3 regions of the Brenneria nigrifluens DSM 30175 genome follow, and region 2 is predicted to be linked to each of the others. Evidence: predicted binding sites of a transcription regulator. Region 2 holds the regulator's gene; each other region holds the start of a gene.
The links. The regulator CRP, encoded in region 2, controls carbon source genes, mostly activating them, when cyclic AMP is high. The targets are predictions, from matches to a motif close to ATGTGANNNNNNTCACAT.

Region 1: a site for CRP is predicted at 2,255-2,272, ahead of EH206_RS03630 (nucleoside-specific channel-forming protein Tsx). Genes of this name have one in related genera too.
Region 3: a site for CRP is predicted at 2,767-2,784, ahead of srlA (PTS glucitol/sorbitol transporter subunit IIC). Genes of this name have one in related genera too.

What each region holds. Positions count from the first base shown of each region.
Region 1 is NZ_CP034036.1:800,103-804,526, forward strand. It holds gene ppdD (prepilin peptidase-dependent pilin) at 1-36, opposite strand, end outside; gene nadC (carboxylating nicotinate-nucleotide diphosphorylase) at 240-1,130, opposite strand; gene EH206_RS03630 (nucleoside-specific channel-forming protein Tsx) at 1,229-2,092, opposite strand; gene ampD (1,6-anhydro-N-acetylmuramyl-L-alanine amidase AmpD) at 2,515-3,090, shown strand; gene ampE (beta-lactamase regulator AmpE) at 3,087-3,941, shown strand; gene EH206_RS03645 (amino acid permease) at 4,149-4,424, opposite strand, start outside.
Region 2 is NZ_CP034036.1:465,625-470,048, reverse strand. It holds gene EH206_RS02120 (YheU family protein) at 1-166, shown strand, start outside; gene EH206_RS02115 (phosphoribulokinase) at 320-1,189, shown strand; gene EH206_RS02110 (OsmC family protein) at 1,239-1,646, opposite strand; gene crp (cAMP-activated global transcriptional regulator CRP) at 1,963-2,595, shown strand; gene EH206_RS02100 (polysaccharide lyase) at 3,242-4,366, shown strand.
Region 3 is NZ_CP034036.1:4,478,824-4,483,247, forward strand. It holds gene EH206_RS20990 (ATP-binding protein) at 1-1,093, opposite strand, end outside; gene EH206_RS20995 (response regulator transcription factor) at 1,090-1,842, opposite strand; gene fsa (fructose-6-phosphate aldolase) at 2,028-2,690, opposite strand; gene srlA (PTS glucitol/sorbitol transporter subunit IIC) at 2,882-3,430, shown strand; gene srlE (PTS glucitol/sorbitol transporter subunit IIB) at 3,445-4,424, shown strand, end outside.

The sequences.
Region 1 (4,424 bases), 330 kb from region 2:
CAACTCAACCAGCGTAAATCCCTGTTGTTTTTCCATAGTGGTTTTCCCCGTTGCGGTGCGTAGCGACAAGATAGAAAACGTGGCGGCAACTGGCGACAGGCGATGATGAAAACCGGAACAGGGCGCGGAGAAGAGTTGGTGATTTGCCGATTATGGAATGGTTTTTGCGAGCGGTTTTGCAATTTGCGTACGGCAACGAAGAGGAGAGAGGCCCGGTATTTCCCAGGCCGCCTGGAGAGTCAGATAAAGCGCATCGATAAATCCAGCGCGCGGACGTGCTTGGTCAGCGCCCCGACGGAAATATAATCCACCCCGGTTTCCGCATAATCGCGCAACGTCTCGATCGTTACGTTGCCGGAGATTTCCAGCAGGGCGCGGCCCTGGGTGATGTTCACCGCCTCGCGGATGGTTTCCAGACTGAAGTTATCCAGCATGATGATATCCGCGCCGGCGTCCAGCGCCTGTCGCAGCTCATCAAGCGATTCCACCTCCACTTCCACCGGCACGTCGCGGCGCAGTAAAAAGGCGTTCTCCACCGCCTGCCTGATGGAGCCGGCCGCGATGATATGGTTTTCCTTAATCAGGAAAGCATCGGACAGGCCGAGCCGGTGGTTATTGCCGCCGCCGCACATCACCGCATATTTCAGCGCGGTGCGCAGCCCCGGAATGGTTTTGCGGGTATCCAGTAACCGGGTGCCGGTGCCTTGCAGCACCGAGACGTAACGGCTGACTTCGCTGGCCACGCCGCACAGCGTTTGCAGGAAATTCAGCGCCGTACGCTCCCCGGTCAGCAGCTGTTTGGCCGGGCCGGCGATGTCGCACAGGGTTTGGCCGGGCGCAATGGCATCGCCATCGGCAACGCGCCAGGTAATGGATGTCGCGTCGCCGAGTTGGGCGAAAACCTCCTCAAGCCAGCGTTTGCCGCAGAAGATGCCCGCCTCGCGGGTGATTATACGGGCCGAGGCCTGGGCATCATGCGTTAACAGATGGGCGGTAATATCCTGGGCGGCATCCACCTCGCCGCCCAAATCTTCACTTAACGCCAGCCGTACGCTGGCGGGAATATCCTGCGCAATACGATTGAGCAGCTCGGTCTGGCGTTGTTCCTGACTGTAGCGACGCGTTGTCATCACAAAAAGCTCCGAAGGGGGATTCGGGTCTCTATGCTACCCGGTTTGAACGACGACATCCACCATGAGTAGTTGTGATAATTCAAGGTTTTAAGTTGTTAAAAGCTGTAGCCCACCACCAGATAATAACCCCAGCCGGTTGATTTCACTTCAAATGGCCCCTGGCCGAAGTTCAGCTCGGCGCCGTCCGCCCACTGTCCGCCGTTGTGGAAATAACGGGCGACGACGGAGTAGTGCAAGTGGTCGTAACCCAGCGACAGAATATGGCTGGAGGCGATGGAGTTGCCGGTGCGCGACCGGCCGTCCTTATTGCGCAGGTCTGAGCCGAAGTCAACGTTGGTGAAACCGATATAGGCGACGTTGCCGCCCCACAGCGTCCCTAACGGATAGGCGTATTTCACTTTGAAACGGTAGCCGTCCCATTCGTTTTCATTGCCGGCGCCATAGTTCTTCCACTGGTATTTGGCATAGATATTGGTGGAAAGCGATAAATCGGTTCCGGTATCGATATCGTTGCCCAACCCTACGTACCAGGTGCTTTGCCGTGAATCACTGCTGCGCCCGTGGTCGTAAATGATATTATTGGCGACATACCACTCTTTGAACGGACCGACGCCAAGGTCGGCGCCCGTCAGCTTATCGATGGAAAAGCGCGGTTCAATTTCCACGAACAGCGGTGAGCCATCGTCCCAGGCACCGCGGTCGTTCGAGTTTCCCACGCCGAAGAACTTCGGTACATCGATATAGCCGTAAAAATCGAACCAGTCTTTGCGGGCGAACGCCTCATATTCCAGATAGACATCGTTGTTTAGCTGAGGTCCGAAGCGGGTGTGATAACTCCCCACCACGTTGACGCTCTGATGCCACCAGTCGGAAAGATATTGCGGTTTATTCTCGTCAGCGAGAGCCGGCACGCTGTAGGACAAGGCGACCAAAGCGCCTGCGGCGAAAGCTTTTTTCATATTAATTTCCGTATAGTTGGAAAGCGCGTTGTGAAGCCAGGTATTGTGAAATAAGTTTTTGTAATACCTGAAAAAATCGATGACTATTTCACGTCGCCATTTTAAATAAAAATTGAAACAGTGCACGTTAGTTGATTCACATATTCATCAGATTGCATAAAAATGTGATCCATATCACTATTTTCTGGCGTTCTGGAGAGACGTAACGCGGCTCGCTTCTGGAGCGATTACCCTGTTTAAAGACGATTTACGACGGCGTGACAACGCGCGGGGAAACAATAAAACCTTTTTGTATCCAGCCGGTTAGGTATGGGGTTGAGAAATATGGTACTCTTTCGGCAGGCGCATTCTGGTTAAACACCGTTCCGATTAACCGCACCTTATTTCAGCCCGGCAAACGACATGATGCGAGGTTATCGCCGATGCTTTTGGAAAATGGCTGGTTATCCGAGATAAAACATATTTCCTCCCCCCATTGCGATAGTCGCCCGGACGACGAAGCCCCTTCTCTGCTGGTGATCCATAATATCAGTTTACCGCCGGGGGAATTTGGCGGCCCTTATATCGACCAACTGTTTACCGCGACGCTGGATGCCGACGCCCATCCCTATTTCGCCGATATACGCCATTTACGGGTTTCCGCGCACTGCCTTATTCGCCGGGACGGGGAAATTATTCAATATGTCTCTTTTAACCAGCGAGCCTGGCATGCCGGCGTTTCTCAATATGAAGGTCGTGAACGGTGTAACGATTTTTCCATCGGCATCGAGTTGGAAGGAACGGATACGCTACCTTTTACTACGGAACAATATTATCAGCTGGCGGCGGTAACCCGGCTGCTGCTCAGCGCTTACCCCGTAACGCCGTCGCGCATTGCCGGACACAGTAATATCGCACCGGGCCGTAAAACCGATCCTGGACCGGCCTTTGATTGGGATTTATATCACCGCCTGATACGGGAAGGCCGGATGGATAATGACGGGAGCATAAACCGATGACGCTGTTTACATTGTTGCTGGTATTGGCGTGGGAGCGTCTGTTTAAACAGGGTGAGCATTGGCAGTTGGATCACCGTCTTGAAGCGGTGTTTCGCCGCTTGCCGCCCCCTTCCTTATTGCAAACCCTGTTGCTGACATTGTGCTGCGTGGGAGTGGTATCGGTTTTGTTATGGCTGGCGGACGGTATCTTGTTCGGACTGATTCTGTTAATGCTGTGGATCGCCGTCAGCCTGATGTGTATCGGGGCGGGGGAGGTGCGTCAGCACTATCGGCGATATCTGCAGTCGGCCCGGCGCGGAGAAGTGGGCGCCAGTCAGGAAATGGCGGCGGAGCTGGCTTTGATTCAGGGCTTGCCCGTCGGGGTGGGAGAAAAAGAGCGTTTGCAGGAACTGCAGAACGCCTTGCTGTGGATTAATTTCCGCTTTTATCTGGCCCCGCTGTTCTGGTTTATCGTCGCGGGCCCTTATGGTCCCGCCGCCATGGCCGGCTATGCGTTTTTACGCGCCCGGCAGACCTGGCTGGCGCGCCACCATACGCCGCTGGCGCGCGCGCAGTCAGGGGTTGATTCGCTGTTGCATTGGCTTGACTGGATCCCGGTGCGTCTGGCCGGCGTGACTTACGCTTTGCTGGGGCATGGCGAGAAGGCGCTGCCGGCCTGGTTCGCTTCTCTGGGAGATTTCCGCAACTCGCAATATTGGGTTTTGACCCAACTGGCGCAATTTTCGCTGACGCGTGAGCCGCATATCGACCCGGTAGAAACGCCAAAGGCGGCGGTGGCGCTGGCGAAAAAAGTGACGCGAATACTGGTGGTGGTGGTGGCTTTACTGACGATTTATGGCGCGCTGGTATAAGGCGCAAGAGGAAGAAAAATGGCCGGAGATATCGGCCATTCAGACCATTGACAAAGCCTGTTATTAGGGAGAGCGTGGCGAGGGGCCGTAGCGGCGTAAGCCGCCGGAGCGCCCCTCGGTACGGTAGGCCCGGGTATCTCCGGCTTACAGGCGACTTTGTCAGCAACCTCAATGGCCGAACATATCGGCCATTTTTCGCGTATCAGGCTAATTAACGGACCCGGTTTTCTGCCTGAAAGCGTAACCGATACCCAGAATAACCACCCATACCGGGATCAACAGCACGGAGATGCGAATGCCCGGCGTCAGGTACATCACCACCAGAATACCCGCCAGGAACAGCAGACAGATATAGTTGCCCAGCGGATAAAGCAGCGCCTTGAACTTGGTTACCGTCCCTTCGCTGTCTTTTTTCGCCCGGAACTTCAGGTGGGCGAGGCTGATCATCGCCCAGTTGATCACCAGCGCGGAAACCACCAGCGC
Region 2 (4,424 bases):
AGGCACGGATTACGGCGAACAGGAGCGCACGCTGGCGCAAAAGGTCGCCGACGTGCGCCGCCAACTGGAGTCCGGCGAAGTGGTTCTGGTGTGGTCGGAACTGCATGAAACCATCAACATCATGCCCCGCGGCCAGTTTAATGCCGGCGAGTATCACCCGCGCTGAACGCCGCAAAAGCCAAAAAAGAGGATGCATCGCTATCGGCAACCGTGCTAACAATGATAAAAACCTCTTCTGCAGTCTGAAACCTTGTCTTTTTTGATGACGTTTCCCGGCAAGCCCCGCAGCAAACGTCACCATCATGGAGTGAAGCGCCTTATGTCACATCAGCATCCGATTATTGCGGTTACCGGCTCCAGCGGAGCGGGAACCACAACGACCAGCCAGGCATTCCACAAGATTTTCCAGCAGTTAAACATGCGCGCAGCCCAGCTTGAAGGAGACAGCTTCCATCGCTATACCCGCCCGGAAATGGATATGGAAATACGTAAGGCGCGGGATCTCGGGCGTCATATCAGCTATTTCGGCCCGGAGGCCAATGATTTCAGCCTGCTGGAACAGTCATTTACCGAATATGGCCGCCACGGGCGCGGTAAAACCCGTAAATACCTCCACACCTATGATGAAGCGATCCCCTACAACCAGGTGCCCGGCACGTTTACGCCGTGGGAACCGATGCCGGAACCCACCGACGTGCTGTTTTATGAAGGCCTGCATGGCGGCGTGGTGACCGATAGACACAATGTGGCGCAACACGTCGATTTGCTGGTCGGCGTAGTGCCCATCGTCAACCTGGAATGGATTCAGAAACTGATTCGCGATGTGAACGAGCGCGGGCACTCGCGCGAAGCGGTGATGGATTCGGTGGTGCGCTCCATGGAAGACTACATCACCTACATTACGCCGCAGTTTTCACGCACGCACATCAACTTCCAGCGCGTTCCCACCGTTGATACCTCCAACCCGTTCGCCGCCAAGTCGATCCCTTCGCTGGACGAAAGCTTCGTGGTGATTCATTTCCAGGGGCTGGATAATATTGACTACCCCTATCTGCTGGCCATGCTGCAGGGATCGTTTATTTCCCATATCAACACCCTGGTGGTGCCCGGCGGGAAAATGGGGCTGGCGATGGAGTTGATTATGGCGCCGCTGGTGCAGCGCCTGCTGGAAGGAAAAAAAATCGAGTAGTCCGCCGCGGCAAAACACGGCGCGGCATCAGCGGCCGATACGCCGAGGATTACCCCGTTATGCGGACTTCATGACTGTGCGTGACCTCAACGCCTTTACCCAGCATCAGCGCCACCGAGCAATAGCGCTCCGCGGAGAGCGCCACCGCCCGCTCCACCGCTTTCTCCGTCAGCCCTGTGCCCGTTACGATAAAATGCAGATTAATGTGGGTAAACAGACGCGGCGCTTCCGTTCTCCGCTCCGAGGTCAGCTTAACCTCACAGTCCGCAACGTCATGACGGCCTTTCTGCAGGATCGACACCACGTCAATCGCACTGCAGCCGCCGACCGACATCAACACCATTTCCATCGGGCTTGGCGCTTTGTCTCCCGAATCGCCGTCCATCAGCACCTGGTGACCGGACGCTGATTCGCCAAGAAATGTTAAGCCTTCAATCCACTTCACTCGAGCCTGCATGCCGCCTCCGCTAAAAATTTTTTGAAAAATTATATCCTTACTTTACAAAAACACGCTATAACCAGAGCTTCATCATGCTGAAGCGAGACAACACAAGACAGGTTCTTCAAGCTGTGCTACAAACGAAAATAGAATCTGCCTTTTCTGGACAAACTCAGATACCGGGGAGATGATGATGTCGCCAGATAGAGGCTCCAGTATATTCCCTGACATCATTCTTCCTACACGAATTTTGAATGTTTAGCAGTAATACGCCGTACAGGGAACTCTGAGCCCTGTGATTTGCGCAGTGAATTACAACAGAGGATGATAGCGAATGGTTCTCGGCAAACCGCAAACAGACCCGACTCTCGAATGGTTCCTTTCTCATTGTCACATCCACAAGTATCCATCGAAGAGCACCCTGATTCACCAGGGTGAAAAAGCAGAAACGCTTTACTACATCGTGAAAGGCTCTGTCGCAGTGCTGATCAAAGATGAAGAAGGCAAAGAAATGATTCTCTCTTATCTCAATCAGGGAGATTTTATCGGCGAACTTGGCCTGTTTGAAGAAGGTCAGGAGCGCAGCGCCTGGGTACGGGCGAAAGCGGCTTGTGAAGTTGCTGAAATTTCTTATAAAAAGTTCCGGCAGTTGATTCAGGTAAATCCCGATATTCTGATGCGCCTGTCGGCGCAGATGGCCAGCAGACTGCAGGTTACTTCAGAGAAAGTCGGTAACCTGGCGTTTCTCGACGTCACCGGCCGTATTGCTCAGACCTTACTGAACCTGGCAAAACAACCCGATGCCATGACTCACCCGGATGGCATGCAAATAAAAATCACCCGTCAGGAAATTGGGCAAATCGTTGGCTGTTCACGCGAAACCGTGGGCCGTATTCTTAAAATGCTGGAAGACCAGAACCTGATCTCCGCACATGGTAAAACGATTGTGGTTTACGGTACCCGTTAAACCATTCCGTTACCCTACAACAAAAAAGCGTGAAGCGGCCTTCACGCTTTTTTCTATCACCATCAACGCAGCTCTCGGATTTACCCGCCAGTTAATGAGCAGGGTATTTATTATTAAAATATATTATTTACTGGAAATATAAATAGTCTTATTAACAGGCTGCATTTATTATTTGTAATATCGGCCAACATAAAAAGCAGTCATGATTTATCAAGTTGTGTTTTAACATAGATCAATAAAATTGTATTTTTATTTATTTTAAGAAAACCCCTATTAATACGGATGTCGGGGGGATTTTTCAGATAAATCCACCTTATATTAATATATTGGTAAAAATAGAAACCCATGGAAACAAAAAAACCACAATTAAAATATAACTTATTGATAATTAAATGATAAATATAAAATTCATGATTTTTATTGGAAATTACCTTTTCATAAAACCCGCCTTTCCTTTCGATTATTGAAAAGACGCATTGAATTGAAGGTATTGTATTGTTTTATTTTTGTGATAACACTGATACGGATTTTTATAAAACTGAAAACCGATCTTTCATTTTCAGCGAAAAAATCCAACCTTATTACCCTGGGCATATGGAACGAGAAATGCCTTAACGAAGTTATATTCCAACAGGAGATAATCCTTATGAAATACCTACTGCCTTCAGCCGCCGCCGGGCTGTTATTTCTTGCCTGCCAACACGCGATGGCGGCCGATACCGGCGGCTATGCCACCACCGACGGCGGCAACGTTTCCGGAGCCGTCAATAAAACGGCCGGTTCAATGCAGGACATTGTCGATATCATCGCGGCCGCGCGTCTGGACTCAAGCGGTAAAAAAGTGTCAGGCGGCGCCTACCCCGTCGTCATCACCTATAACGGCAATGAAGATGACTTAATCAAGGCGGCGGAAGCCGATATCTGCGGTCAATGGAGCAAACCGGCGCGCGGCGTGGAGATCAAGGAGTTTACCAAAGGCATTACCATCCTCGGCAGCAATGGTTCCTCAACGAACTTCGGTATCTGGATCACCAAGTCGTCCAACGTCGTGGTGCGTAATATGCGCATGGGTTATATGCCCGGAGGCGCCCAGGATGGCGATGCAATCCGCATCGACGACTCGCCGAACGTCTGGATCGACCATAACGAGATCTTCGCGAAAAACCATGAGTGCGAGGGCACGCCGGACGGCGATACCACCTTTGAATCCGCCGTGGATATCAAAAAAGGGTCGACCAACGTCACCGTATCCTACAACTACATTCACGGCGTCAAAAAGGTCGGCCTAAGCGGTTCCAGCAACAGCGATACCGGACGCAACCTCACCTATCACCACAACGTCTACAGCGACGTAAACGCCCGGCTGCCGCTGCAGCGGGGCGGTCAGGTGCATGCCTACAACAACCTCTATTCCGGCGTCACCAGTTCAGGGCTGAACGTTCGTCAGAACGGCATCGCATTGATCGAAAGCAACTGGTTTGAGAATGCGAAAAACCCGGTGACATCCCGTTACGATGGCTCGAATTTCGGCACATGGGATCTGCGCAACAACAACATTACCAAACCCGCCGATTTCACCACCTACGGCATCACCTGGGACAAGGATTCCAAAGCCTACGTCAATGCCGATAGCTGGACCAGCACCGGCACATTCCCCGCACTCCCCTATAGCTACTCGCCGGTAACCGCGCAGTGCGTAAAAAATAAACTGGCGAACTATGCCGGCGTCGGCAAGAACCTTGCCGTATTGACCGCCTCAGCCTGTCAATGACGACGCGCTGATTTAATCCGGGCGAGTTGGGTAAACTCGCCCGTTTTTACACGGCCAA
Region 3 (4,424 bases), 880 kb from region 2:
GCGTGGCGTCGCCCGCGTGGATCAACGCATTATCGATTAAATTGGTCAGCGCGCGCTTGAGCGCCAGAGGACGACAGCGGATCTCAATCTGTTCGGCGCCCGCCCATTGCACCCGCCGTCCCATGGTGCGATATCGCCGGACCAACTCGTCAAGCATGGCGGTGAGCGACAGACTGCTCGTTTGCTCCTGCATGGCGTCACCGCGCACGAAGTTAAGGGTTTCACGCACCATGGCGCTCAATTCGTTCAGGCTTTCCAGCATGTCGTCGCGGGGCGGGCCGGCCTCCAGCAACTCCACCTGCAAACGCAGCTCGGTGATGGGCGTATTGAGATCGTGGCTGACGGCGGCAAGCATGCGGGTACGTCCCTCGATGTGACGGGCAATCCGTTCCTGCATCACGTTGAATGCCTGGGTCAGCTCGCGCGCTTCCAGGGGCCCGGACAAAGGCAACGGCGCCATCCGCTCCCCCCGGCTAATCCGTTCGGTCGCCGCGGCCAGCGCCTTGACGGGATGCACCACCCGCCGCATGAAAAACACGACAATCAACAACACCGGTACGCTGGTCACGGGCAGCGAATAGGAGAGTAAACGGCTCCATTCGTATGCCTGAAGCGGATGTTGCACCCCATTGAGGTAGCGCCCGTCAGGCAGCCGGATGCTGGTGCGAAGCCGCAGCGGATCCCAACGAATCGGGCTGAAAAGGTGGCCGCGCGCCAGTCCGCCGTCAGTACGTTCGAGCTGCATGACAATACTTATGTCCGCTGCCGCAGGCAGCCGCGAGCTCAGATCCGCGATCAAGCGACGCTCCTCTTTCCGCATGTCGAAAGGCGTAATTTCGGGATGAGCGTCAATCCAGAAGCGGGCGTCATTGGCGTTCATGGAAACCAGCAGTTGGTCGGCGTCAGAGAGCGATAAGCGGTGAGCGGCCTGATAGGCAATGGTCAAGCGCTCCAGCGCGAGGGTGCGTGATACCGGGTGGAGCAAAGCCCCGGTAAGCTGGACGTAAGCCATGGCGATAAGATTCGACGCCGCCAACGCCAGCACCAGCAGCAGCGCCAACTGGTTGGCCATACGCCTGGGCAGCCAGCTCATAGCGGGTGTACGCTCACGTCGGACGCCAGCAGGTAACCACTGCCCCAGACGGTAATCAACAATTCGCTATCGTGCAGGAAATGCGCGAGCTTACTCCGCAGGCGACTGACCTGCCGATCGATTGCCCGATCGAAAACATCGTTGCCGGGGCGAACGCACAGGTCGATCAGCCGGTCGCGACTCAACACCGCATTGGGGTATTGCAGAAAGGCCCACAGCAGGCGCCTTTCCATCGTACTTAATTGCACGCCGACGCCGTTGGCGTCGCTGAGTACGCCCGTCGCCGGCATAAACCGCAAGCCGGCGAAACAGTACATGAGCAGCGCTTTGTCATCGCGTTGCACCGCGTCGGCCGCGCGGCCCGCCCCCAGACGACGCAGAACGCTATGGATGCGCGCCACCAGTTCGCGAGGTTCAAACGGCTTGACGACATAGTCATCCGCCCCCAGATCCAACCCCCGGACACGGTCGTCCATGGCGTCGCGCGCCGTCAGAAGGATGACCGGCATATTAAAACGCCGGTGAAGCTGGCGGCACAGTTCCATACCATCCCCGTCGGGGAGCATCACGTCCAGGATGACAATATCGATCGGCTGTTGTTTTAAAATCAGCCACATCGCCGCCGCATTCTCGGCGGTGCGCACATCAAACGCATAGCGGCGCAGGTAAACAGCCAAAGGCTCGCGGATCTTGCGATGGTCGTCCACCACCAGCACTCGCGGAGTAGCAACCGTCTCGGCGGCGTTCATAAATCTCCCTGCCATACTGTTTGAATTTGGGGAAAAACGACCGCGCAAGCGTATCGCACCGCCTCAAAACAATTGTTGCCGATAAAAAAGAACATATCTCATTTGATTATATTTTTCATTATCGCCATGCTGTCCGCCGCGCCTTCAGGCCGGGAGTTTCTTTTATTATGAAAGCTTTTACCTGCTTATAGCCTCATACCGCCAAAAGCCCCCTGCCAGTCAGCATCAAATTTTTCTATCGCCGCCTGCACCGCCGGTGTGTTGATAAACTGTTCCGCCACATCAACCGGCAGCGTGACCGCCTGACATCCCGCCAGCATACATGCCAACGCCTGACGCGGGGTTTTGAAACTTGCCGCCAGTACGCCCGCGAATGGGGCATGCAACGTCAGTAGCTTTTGCAAATCGCGCACCGTCTGAACCCCGTCGCCGCCTTGCGCATCGAGCCGATTGACATAAGGCGCCACGTATCTGGCGCCCGCCAGGGCGGCGAACAGCCCCTGCGCCGCACCGTAGATGGCGGTCCCCAGCACCGGAATGCCCTCGCGGCGTAAGATTTTCATCGCCGCCAGCCCCTCTGCGGTAGCGGGAACTTTGATAATCAAATCGTCAACGTATTGCCGCATCAGCAAAGCCTCTTTAACCATATCCTCTGCCCGGTGGGCGATCACCTGAGCAAAGAGCTCCCCTTTTCCCTCCAGTACCTGATGCAACGCCGGCAACAGTTCATGCAGCGGCTTACCCGCCGCAGCGACAATGCTCGGGTTCGTCGTGACGCCGGCCAGCGGCAAGATACGCGCCAGTCGTTCAATGGCGGTGATATCCGCCGTATCGAGATAAATCTTCATAGATCTCTTCCTCCACAGAATGCGTTCAACAATCATTCCCCATTTATGTTTCATACTGAACGAAATAACTTTCAAAATGTGATCAATTTAAAATTTAAAAAACATATTTGGATATATTTTGATAGCACGTAAACAAAACAACACGCGGTTTAGTGTCTTGCGGCATCAACCAGAGGAAACAGGAGCGCTATATGATAGACGTCATCACCCATGGGGCTGAGTGGTTCATCGGCCTGTTTCAGAAAGGAGGGGAAGTTTTTGTCGGCATGGTGACCGGCATACTTCCTTTGCTGATTAGCCTGCTCGTTATTATGAATGCGCTGATCGTGTTTGTCGGTCAGGAACGCATCGAACGTCTGGCCCAACGCTGCGCGGGGAACCCGCTCTCCCGCTATATGCTGTTGCCGGTTATCGGCACATTCGTCTTTTGCAATCCCATGACGTTAAGTCTGGGCCGCTTTATGCCGGAGAAGTACAAGCCGAGCTACTACGCCGCCGCGTCTTATAGCTGTCACTCCATGAATGGCCTGTTCCCGCATATCAATCCTGGGGAGCTGTTCGTCTACCTCGGGATCGCCAGCGGCCTGACGACGCTCGGTCTGCCGCTGGGCCCGCTGGCGGTTAGCTACCTGCTGGTGGGGATGGTGAGCAACTTTTTCCGCGGCTGGGTCACGGACCTGACCACCACGTTATTTGAACGCAAAATGCGCATCCAGCTTGACCGTCAGGTTCAGCTTTAACGGGGAAAACCATTATGAGCAACGTGATTCGTATTGAAAGAGGCGAAAGCGGCTGGGGCGGTCCGCTGCTGATCGAAGCGGTGCCGGGCAAGAAAATTGTCTATATCACCGCGGGGACGCGTCCGGCAATTGTCGATCGCCTGAGCGAACTGACCGGCTGGCCGGCCGTGGATGGCTTTAAAGACGGCGAGCCGCCGGCAGAAGAGATCGGCATAGCGGTGATTGACTGCGGCGGCACGCTGCGCTGCGGGATTTATCCCAAACGCTGCATCCCGACGGTCAACATCCATTCGACCGGCCGGTCCGGCCCGCTGGCGCAGTTTATTGTGGAAGATATTTACGTATCCGGCGTGCGGGAAAAAAACATACAACGAGTGGAAACCGCGTCGGCAACGCCCGCCGCCATCCCTTCCGCGGCGGAAAAAACCGCCGTCGCCGCCGCATCCGCCGGCCTTGGCCGGGATTACGACAGCAGCAAAAAAATCACCGAACAGAGCGACGGGCTGCTGGCCAAGGTCGGTATGGGCATGGGTTCGGTGGTCGCCGTATTTTTCCAGGCCGGTCGGGAAACCATTGATACGGTATTGAAGACTATTCTGCCGTTTATGGCGTTCGTCGCGGCGCTGATCGGTATCATTATGGCCTCGGGGCTAGGCGATATGATTGCGCACAGCCTGACGCCGTTGGCAAACAGCCCGATCGGCTTGGTCACGCTGGCGTTGATTTGTTCATTCCCCCTGCTTTCTCCTTTTCTGGGGCCGGGCGCGGTGATTGCCCAGGTGATCGGGGTGCTGGTCGGCGTGCAGATCGGGCTGGGAAATATTCCTCCCGCTCTGGCGCTGCCCGCCCTGTTCGCCATAAACGCGCAGGCCGCCTGTGACTTCATCCCTGTCGGCCTGTCGCTGGCGGAAGCGAAACAGGACACCGTGCGCGTCGGAGTGCCTTCCGTACTGGTGGGCCGCTTTCTTACCGGCGCGCCGACCGTGCTGCTGGC